2 regions of the Streptomyces sp. NPDC001393 genome follow, and region 2 is predicted to be linked to the other one. Evidence: riboswitches for the same ligand, from Rfam matches in the RefSeq annotation. Region 2 holds a riboswitch; the other holds the start of a gene.
The links. Region 2 has a riboswitch for glycine ahead of gcvT (glycine cleavage system aminomethyltransferase GcvT). Riboswitches for the same ligand answer to the same signal wherever they lie in the genome.
Positions count from the first base shown of each region.

Region 1: another riboswitch for glycine. It lies ahead of gcvP (aminomethyl-transferring glycine dehydrogenase); the one in region 2 lies ahead of gcvT (glycine cleavage system aminomethyltransferase GcvT).

Region 1 covers NZ_JBSFIH010000091.1:8,993-13,397, reverse strand. Annotated here, with positions in the region: gene gcvP (aminomethyl-transferring glycine dehydrogenase) at 1-2,235, opposite strand, end outside; glycine riboswitch at 2,404-2,498, opposite strand; gene ACWC2T_RS43550 (PRC-barrel domain-containing protein) at 2,618-2,989, shown strand; gene ACWC2T_RS43545 (DNA polymerase IV) at 2,911-4,395, opposite strand.
Region 2 covers NZ_JBSFIH010000026.1:80,217-84,621, forward strand. Annotated here, with positions in the region: gene ACWC2T_RS25995 (enhanced serine sensitivity protein SseB C-terminal domain-containing protein) at 1-407, opposite strand, end outside; gene ACWC2T_RS26000 (enhanced serine sensitivity protein SseB) at 572-1,363, opposite strand; gene ACWC2T_RS26005 (AAA family ATPase) at 1,406-2,074, opposite strand; glycine riboswitch at 2,254-2,351, shown strand; glycine riboswitch at 2,352-2,464, shown strand; gene gcvT (glycine cleavage system aminomethyltransferase GcvT) at 2,504-3,631, shown strand; gene gcvH (glycine cleavage system protein GcvH) at 3,740-4,117, shown strand; gene glyA (serine hydroxymethyltransferase) at 4,132-4,405, shown strand, end outside.

The sequences.
Region 1 (4,405 bases), on a different contig from region 2:
GCCCGCGGCCGGCTGCAGGGGGTGGTTCGGCAGGTACGGCGCCAGGTGCGAGCGGACCGCGACCGGGCCGACGCCAGGGCCACCGCCGCCGTGCGGGATGCAGAAGGTCTTGTGCAGGTTCAGGTGGGAGACGTCACCGCCGAAGTGGCCGGGCTTGGCGAGGCCGACCAGCGCGTTGAGGTTGGCGCCGTCGACGTACACCTGACCGCCGGCCTCGTGCACCTGGGCGCAGATGTCGGCGACGTGCTCCTCGAACACGCCGTGCGTCGACGGGTAGGTGATCATCAGCACCGCGAGCTCGTCGCGGTGCTGCTCGATCTTCGCCCGCAGGTCCTCGACGTCGATCTCGCCGTCCTCGGCGGTCTTGACGACGACGACCTTCATGCCGGCCATCACGGCGCTGGCGGCGTTGGTGCCGTGCGCGGAGGACGGGATGAGGCACACAATGCGCTGCTCGTCGCCGCGCGCGCGGTGGTAGCCGCGTACGGCGAGCAGACCGGCCAGCTCGCCCTGTGAACCGGCGTTCGGCTGCAGGGAGACCTTGTCGTATCCGGTGACCTCGGCGAGACGTTCCTCCAGCTCACGGATGAGCGTGAGGTAGCCCTCGGCCTGCTCTGCGGGCGCGAAGGGGTGCAGCCGGCCGAACTCGGGCCAGGTGACCGGCTCCATCTCGGTGGTCGCGTTGAGCTTCATGGTGCAGGAGCCCAGCGGGATCATGCCGCGGTCGAGCGCGTAGTCGCGGTCGGCCAGCCTGCGCAGGTAGCGCAGCATCGCGGTCTCGGAGCGGTGCTGGTGGAAGACCGGGTGGGTGAGGTAGGCGTCGGTGCGCAGCAGCGCCTCGGGCAGAGTGTCCTCGGCGGTCGCGTCGAGGGCCGCTATGTCGCCCTTGACGCCGAAGGCGGACCAGACGGCCTCCAGCTGGGCCCGCTGGGTGGTCTCGTCGCAGGCGATCGAGACGTGGTCGGCGTCGGTCAGGTGGAGGTTGACGCCGTTCTCCCGCGCGGCGGCGACGATCTCGGCGGCCGTGCCGGGCACGCGCGCGGTGAGGGTGTCGAAGAAGGCGCCGTGCACGACCTCGACCCCGCCGGCCTTCAGGCCCTCGGCGAGGAGGGTGGCGTACCGGTGCGTGCGGCGGGCGATGGTCTTCAGGCCCTCGGGCCCGTGGTAGACGGCGTACATGCCGGCCATCACGGCGAGCAGCACCTGCGCGGTACAGATGTTGCTGGTCGCCTTCTCCCGGCGGATGTGCTGCTCACGGGTCTGCAGCGCGAGCCGGTAGGCCTTGTTGCCGTCGGCGTCGACGGAGACGCCCACGAGACGGCCGGGCAGGCTGCGCGCGAACTTCTCGTGCACCGCCATGTAGCCGGCGTGCGGACCGCCGAAGCCCATCGGCACGCCGAAGCGCTGGGTGGTGCCGACGGCGATGTCGGCGCCGAGCTCGCCCGGCGAGACCAGCAGGGTCAGCGCGAGCAGGTCGGCGGCGACGGTGACGAGGGCGCCGAGCTCGTGCGCCTGGTCGATGACCGGCTTGATGTCGCGTACGGCACCGGAAGCGCCGGGGTACTGGATCAGCACGCCGTTGATGTCACGCGCGGCGATGTCGGCCGGGATGCCGTCGCTGAGGTCGGCGACGACCACCTCGACACCGGTCGGCTCGGCCCGGGTCTCGATGACGGCGATGGTCTGCGGCAGCGCGTCCGCGTCGACCAGGAACAGGCCCTTCTTGTTCTTGCCCATGCGCCGGGACAGCGCCATGGCCTCGGCGGCGGCGGTGCCCTCGTCCAGCAGGGAGGCACCGGAGGTGGGCAGGCCGGTGAGGTCGGCGACCATCGTCTGGAAGTTCAGCAGGGCCTCGAGGCGCCCCTGGGAGATCTCCGGCTGGTACGGCGTGTAGGCCGTGTACCAGGCCGGGTTCTCCATGACGTTGCGCAGGATGACCGGCGGCGTGAAGGTGCCGTAGTAGCCGAGGCCGATCATGGAGTCGAGGACCTGGTTGCGGTCGGCGAGCGAGCGCAGCTCGGCGAGCACCTCCGCTTCGGTGCGGGCGCCCGGAAGGTCGAGGGCGTCGGCGTTCTTGATCACATCCGGGACCGCCGCGGCGGTCAGCTCGTCCAGCGAACCGTAGCCGACCTGCGCGAGCATCTTGGCCCGCGCCTCCTGGTCGGGCCCGATGTGGCGCTGCTCGAACGGGATGCCCGCTTCGAGCTCCGAGAGCGGAATACGATGGGCGGTCATTGCGGAGGCCTCCTGGTCTGACGCGACCTTCGAAGGGCACCACGGCGCGGGTGCCCGGACGGCCTCCCCCTCTGTCATCTCAACCTGAGAGCTTCACCGGGTACGTCCCGGTTTTCACCGTCGGTGAGAGCGGGAGCCGTCGACACCCGCCCTGCTTTCCAGAGTGACCTCGTCCGTGCGGTACGTGAGCCTGAGAGATTCCGGGGAGGATTTGCTCCTTCGGCGCCTCCGAGGTGGTCGGAGGACTCTCCCGCACGGGGTCAGCAGCCGCTGTCAGCCTACCAGCGAGGTCAACGCCCGGGCCCTCGAGTGGCCGCCTCCCTGAATGTGCTCTTTTGTAGTGCTTACGGATGAGTTGCGACCAAGTGGAGGGAGAGGGACCGTGCAGACCGACATCGATCCGCGCAACCTGATCGGCCGCAAGGCGTTCGACCGCAATGGCACCAAGATCGGCACCATCGACGAGGTGTACCTCGACGACGCGACCGGCGTGCCGGAGTGGGCGGCCATACGCACCGGACTGTTCTCCCGCGACGCCTTCGTCCCCCTGGAGCCGAGCGAACTGATCGAGGGCGCCCTCCGTGTCCCCTTCGACCGCGCGCTGATCAAGGACGCCCCGGACTTCGGCGTGGGCCGCCACCTCTCCCCCGAGCAGGAGCTCCAGCTCTACCACCACTACGGCCTCGACGTGGCCTCACCTCCTTCGGCCCCGGACCGCGAATTCGGCAAGCTGGCGGGCTCGGAGGAAACCTGATCGTTCTCAGGGGTCCGGGGCGCAGCCCCTTGCCGGTCACTCCTCGACCGACCGAGACGGGCGGGCGGATGGGAAGGATCCGAAACCAAGGGCAACGGATCGGCGGCCTCCAGCGCAGGATCCTCGACAGAGAACGTCCGCACCCGCCCCGGAGCGGACTGCGGCGTCTCAAAACGCACCGTCACCCGCCCCAGCCCACTCCCCTGCACCCACCCGTGCCCGTACTCCGCGTGCCTGACGTCCTGTCCCGCCCGCCAGTGCCTTTCGACGGGCTCCGCCCGCTCCACGACGACCTCGGCCTCGGCCTCCTCCGGCGCCTCCACTGCCCGCGAGGGCATGGCCTGCGCGAACAGATCCTCCTGCGTGTAGTCGGCGAGCCCGGAGACACCCACCCCCAGCAGCCGTACCCCACCCGTGGTGTCCACGGAGTCCAGCAGCCGCGCCGCCGCCTCCCGCACCACCGCCGGATCGTCCGTCGGCCCCCGCAACGTCTCCGACCTGGTCAGCGTCGAGAAGTCGTACCGCCGCACCTTCAGCACGATCGTCCGCCCCGACAGCCCGGCTCCGCGCAGCCGCCCCACGCACCGGTCGGCGAGCCGCTGCACCTCCAGCCCGATCCGCAGCCGGTCATGGATGTCCACGTCGTAGGTGTCCTCGACCGACACCGACTTCGCCTCGCGCTCGGCGACCACGGGCCGCTCGTCGTGGGCCAGGGCCATGGCGTACAGCGCGTGCCCGTGCGCCTTGCCCAGCAGCCGGACCAGCTCGTCCTCGCCCGCTTCGGCCAGCTCCTCGACCGTGGTGATCCCGGCCCTGCGCAGATGGTCGCCGGTGGCCGGACCGACCCCCGGCAGCGTGCGCACCGGCATCGGGGCCAGCAACGCCCGCTCGGACCCCGGCTCGATGACCATCAGGCCGTCCGGCTTGGCCTGCTCCGAGGCGATCTTGGCCAGCATCTTGGAGGCGGCGAGCCCCACCGAGCCCGTCAGCCCGGTGACCGCCCGTATGTCCGCACGCAGCTTGATCCCGGCCAGCCGCGCCGACTCCTCGTCCCAGGCCGTCCCGCCCGCCTCCAGATCCACGAACGCCTCGTCCAGGCTGAGCGGCTCCACCAGCGGCGACAGCTCCCGCAACAGGGCCATGACCTGCTCGCTGATCGCCCGGTACACGGTGAAGCGCGGCACCAGATACGCGGCGTTGGGTGCCAGCCGGCGCGCCTGCGCCATGGGCATCGCCGAGTGGACCCCGAAAACGCGTGCCTCGTACGACGCGGTGGCCACCACCCCGCGCGGTCCGAGCCCGCCCACGACGACCGCCTTCCCGCGCAGGCTCGGCTTGGCTGCCTGCTCCACCGAGGCGTAGAAGGCATCCATGTCGAGATGCAGGATCGTGGGCGCGTTTCTCACATCTCCGATG
Region 2 (4,405 bases):
CCCGCGGGCTGGCGGTCCAGGCCCGTGGCGATGCGGCGCAGGTCCAGCCAGGGGATGCCGACGCCGCCGCCGGGCGCGTGCGGGTTGAGCCAGAGGCCGTAGTGGTCGGGATAGAGGGTGCGGGCCACGTCGAGCCCGTCGACGACCTCGTACGACCGGTTCCAGCCGCTGGCCGAGAGCTCCTGGGCGGAGGTGACGCAGGGGGCGTACTGGAAGCCGTCGACCTCCATGTTCCCGTACTGGGCGTCCGGGGAGCCGGCCTGGCCGTGCCACAGGAGCATCCAGATCTGGCCGGAGGAGGGGGTGGCGAGGGCGCGGAGCAGGGCCTCGTAGGCGTCGTAGCGGCCGGGGGTGACCTGGCGCAGCGTGTGTTCCACGCCGACGCTGCCGCTGTGGCTCGCGCTCACCTGTCGTGCCCTTCTCTTTTCTGTGCCCCGTGTTTGGGGACAGCTTAAGCGCCCACGGGGTTGCCGCCTTGGGTACGCGCGCCGAGTGCGGGGCGTGTGCGGCTGGTCGCGCCCCCGCGGCTCAGCCGCGTATCGGACACGGCCCCGCATCCCTTCGGGGCGCCTCAGTGGCCGTACTGATAGAAGGGACGGACGTTCGCCTTCAGCCATTCGGACACCGGGTCGTCCGTGACGTCCATGAGGACCAGGTTGACCGGCCACTTGACCTGGACCCTGCCGAGGGCTCTGCCCAGGGCCTGGAGGGGCAGGGTGCGCAGGTCGCCCTCCCACCGGGAGAGCTCCACGCCCACGAACATGACCGGGTCGTCCGTCTCGATGGCGGCCAGGCAGCGCCGGGCGGTGAGGACCACGCCGGTCTCGGCGAACTCCGCGGAGGCGGCGGAGAGGAAGTCGACCGGGTCGTCCTGCCAGTCGGGCTCGAAGAGGCGGACCCGGGCGCCGGTGTTCGGGCCGTCCAGCGGGGTGCGGCCGGCCCGGCACAGCTCGGCCACCGCCGCGGGCGGGAGCGGGATGCCGACCAGCGCGTCGGGGTTCACCGCGATGCCGACCTGCGGGGGCAGGCCGCGGGCGAACTCCACGGCGGGGGCGATGGTGTACGACATGTGGGAGCCCGTCGCCTGGCGCAGCTGCTCCTCGGAGCTGAACACCGGCACGTAGACCTGGCCCTCGATCTCCAGCGTGGGCAGGTCGAGCGGGCCGCTGTCCGGGCCGCCGCCGTTGGGCAGCGGGATCCAGAGCAGGCTCCGGCCCAGCACCTCGATGATCCGGCCGGCCGCGGCGGGTATGCCGAGGGAGGCCGAGAGCACCTCCTCCAGCTCGTTGCCGGGCCAGCCGCCGTGGGGCTGGGGGTGCGCCTGTGCCGGGAAGTCCGCGGGAATGTCCGCCGGGAAGTCCATCTGCCTACCGCCTGCTGGGAACCACTGCTGTGAGCATGAAGGCTAGCGGGTGGCGGTGACAGTGCCTCCCGTCGTGAAGGTGATCCGCTGCAGGGCGTCCGCCGCCGGCCGGTCCAGCAGCACGGCGGCGCCGCAGCCCGCGGGCAGCTCGCCGCGCTCGGCCGCGGCGAGCAGCCGGGCGGCCGTACGGCGGTGGCGGCGGAAGGCGTAGGCGGACACGCCCCGGCCGCGCTCGCGCTGGCCCGCTCGGGCGGCCTCGGGAGGGACGTCGAGCAGGAGCAGATGGAGGGTGCCGCCGCGGCGACGCGCCTCGCGGGCGAGCCAGGCGCGCACCCAGGGCTGGGTGCCGCAGTCGTGCACCACGACGCCCTCGCCGGTGCGCAGGGCGCGGCGCAGGCCGGCGTAGTGGGCGAGGCGGACCAGGGGGCGGTAGAGGGCGTAGGGGAGGAAGCCCGGCAGGCGGGCCGCGAAGCGGTCGCGGGTGTCCTGGGAGTCGATGCGGGGGCCGGTGACCGCGCGGTGCATCAGGGTGGACTTGCCGCTGCCGGGCAGGCCGGTGATCACGACCAGGTCGCGGGGGCCGAAGGCCAGGGCGCGGGGGCCGCGGCCGGCGCGCTCGCGCAGGTCGCGGACGACCTGGGGCGCGGCCTGGCGCTGCCTCGGCACCGCGATGGCGGTGGTGACGGTGGCGTACACCGGGGTCCTGTTCACCGTGATCGTCCTCCCCCTCGGGCTTGGCAATATTCATGCCCGCCGGATGTAAAGGGAAGGTAATGCGCGGTGCCCGGCGGTTTCGTACGCGTCCTGCCACAGCACGGTTACAGCTGCGGCCCCTGACGGGCGGGGGCGCGGCGTGCAATGATGTGGCCGCCAACTGCATACCGGCCGCTTGAATCCGCGCGGGAGAGTTCCCAGCAGCCTTCGCTGGGACGCCGAAGGAGCAAGTCCCTCCCTTGAATCTCTCAGGCCCCGTTACCGCGCGGGCGAGGCACATCTGAAAAGCGGGCCGCTGCGACAGTGGCTCCACCCAAGGTGCAAGCCGTGATCGCCCCCGTGGCGGTCCCGGCGAACCTCTCAGGTTCCGATGACAGATGGGGAGGAACGTTCCTCGCCTGTCATTCCTTGGGAGACGACCGACCGATGAGCAGTACCGAACCCACTGAGCTGCGCCACACCGCGCTCGATGCCCTGCATCGCTCGCTCGGTGCGACGATGACCGACTTCGCCGGCTGGGACATGCCGCTGCGCTACGGCTCCGAGCGCGACGAGCACCTCGCCGTGCGGACGAAAGCGGGTCTCTTCGACCTCTCCCACATGGGCGAGATCACCGTCACCGGTGCCGGGGCCGCCGCCTTCCTGAACTACGCGCTGGTCGGCAACATCGCCTCCGTCGGCGTGGGCCGCGCCCGCTACACCATGATCTGCCAGGCCGACGGCGGCATCCTGGACGACCTGATCGTCTACCGGCTCGCCGAGACCGAGTACATGGTGGTCGCCAACGCCTCCAACGCCCAGGTGGTGCTGGACGCCCTCACCGAGCGCGCCGCCGGCTTCGACGCCCAGGTGCGCGACGACCGGGACGCGTACGCGCTGATCGCCGTCCAGGGCCCCGAGTCCCCCGGCATCCTGAAGTCCCTCACCGACGCCGACCTGGACGGCCTGAAGTACTACGCCGGACTGCCCGGCACGGTCGCCGGCGTCCCGGCCCTGATCGCGCGCACCGGGTACACCGGCGAGGACGGCTTCGAGCTGTTCGTGAAGCCGGAGCACGCGGTCGAGCTGTGGCAGGCGCTGACCAAGGCCGGCGAGGGCGTCGGCCTGGTCCCGTGCGGCCTGTCCTGCCGGGACACCCTGCGCCTGGAGGCGGGCATGCCGCTGTACGGGCACGAGCTGACCACCTCCCTCACCCCCTTCGACGCCGGGCTCGGCCGGGTGGTGAAGTTCGAGAAGGAGGGCGACTTCGTCGGGCGGGAGGCGCTGAAGCAGGCCGCCGCCAGGGCTCAGGAGAACCCCCCGCGCGTCCTCGTCGGCCTGGTCGCCGAGGGCCGACGGGTGCCGCGCGCCGGGTACGCCGTCGTCGCCGGCGGCGAGGTGATCGGCGAGGTCACCTCCGGCGCCCCCTCCCCCACCCTGGGCAAGCCGATCGCCATGGCGTACGTCGACGCGGCGCACGCGGCGCCGGGCACCGAGGGCGTCGGCGTGGACATCCGAGGCAGCCACGAGCCGTACGAGGTCGTGGCGCTGCCGTTCTACAAGCGCCAGAAGTAGACACTGGGCGCGGTCACCGTGTGACCCCGCGCACGCTTCCGCCGCTCACCAGCGGTCTCAGCAGTCCCCCTTCATCAGCACTCCCGCGCGTACAGGAGAATTCAGGCCATGAGCAACCCCCAGCAGCTGCGCTACAGCAAGGAGCACGAGTGGCTGTCGCCCGCCGAGGACGGCGTGTCGACGGTCGGTATCACCGAGTTCGCGGCCAACGCGCTCGGCGATGTCGTCTACGCCCAGCTCCCCGAGGTCGGCTCCACGGTGACCGCGGGCGAGACCTGCGGCGAGCTGGAGTCGACCAAGTCGGTCTCCGACCTGTACTCGCCGGTCACCGGTGAGGTCACCGAGATCAACGAGGACGTCGTCAACGACCCGTCGCTGGTGAACTCCGAGCCCTTCGAGGGCGGCTGGCTGTTCAAGGTGCGCGTCGCGGAGGAGCCGGCCGACCTGCTCTCCGCCGACGAGTACACCGCCCAGAACGCCGGCTGAGGAGTCGTAGCCGTATGACCGTCCTGAACACCTCCCTGCACGAGCTGGACCCGGAGATCGCCGCGGCGGTCGACGCCGAGCTGAACCGGCAGCAGTCCACGCTCGAGATGATCGCCTCCGAGAACTTCGCGCCGCTCGCGGTGATGGAGGCGCAGGGCTCCGTCCTCACCAACAAGTACGCCGAGGGCTACCCGGGCCGCCGCTACTACGGCGGCTGCGAGCACGTCGACGTCGCCGAGCAGATCGCCATCGACCGGATCAAGGAGCTGTTCGGCGCCGAATACGCCA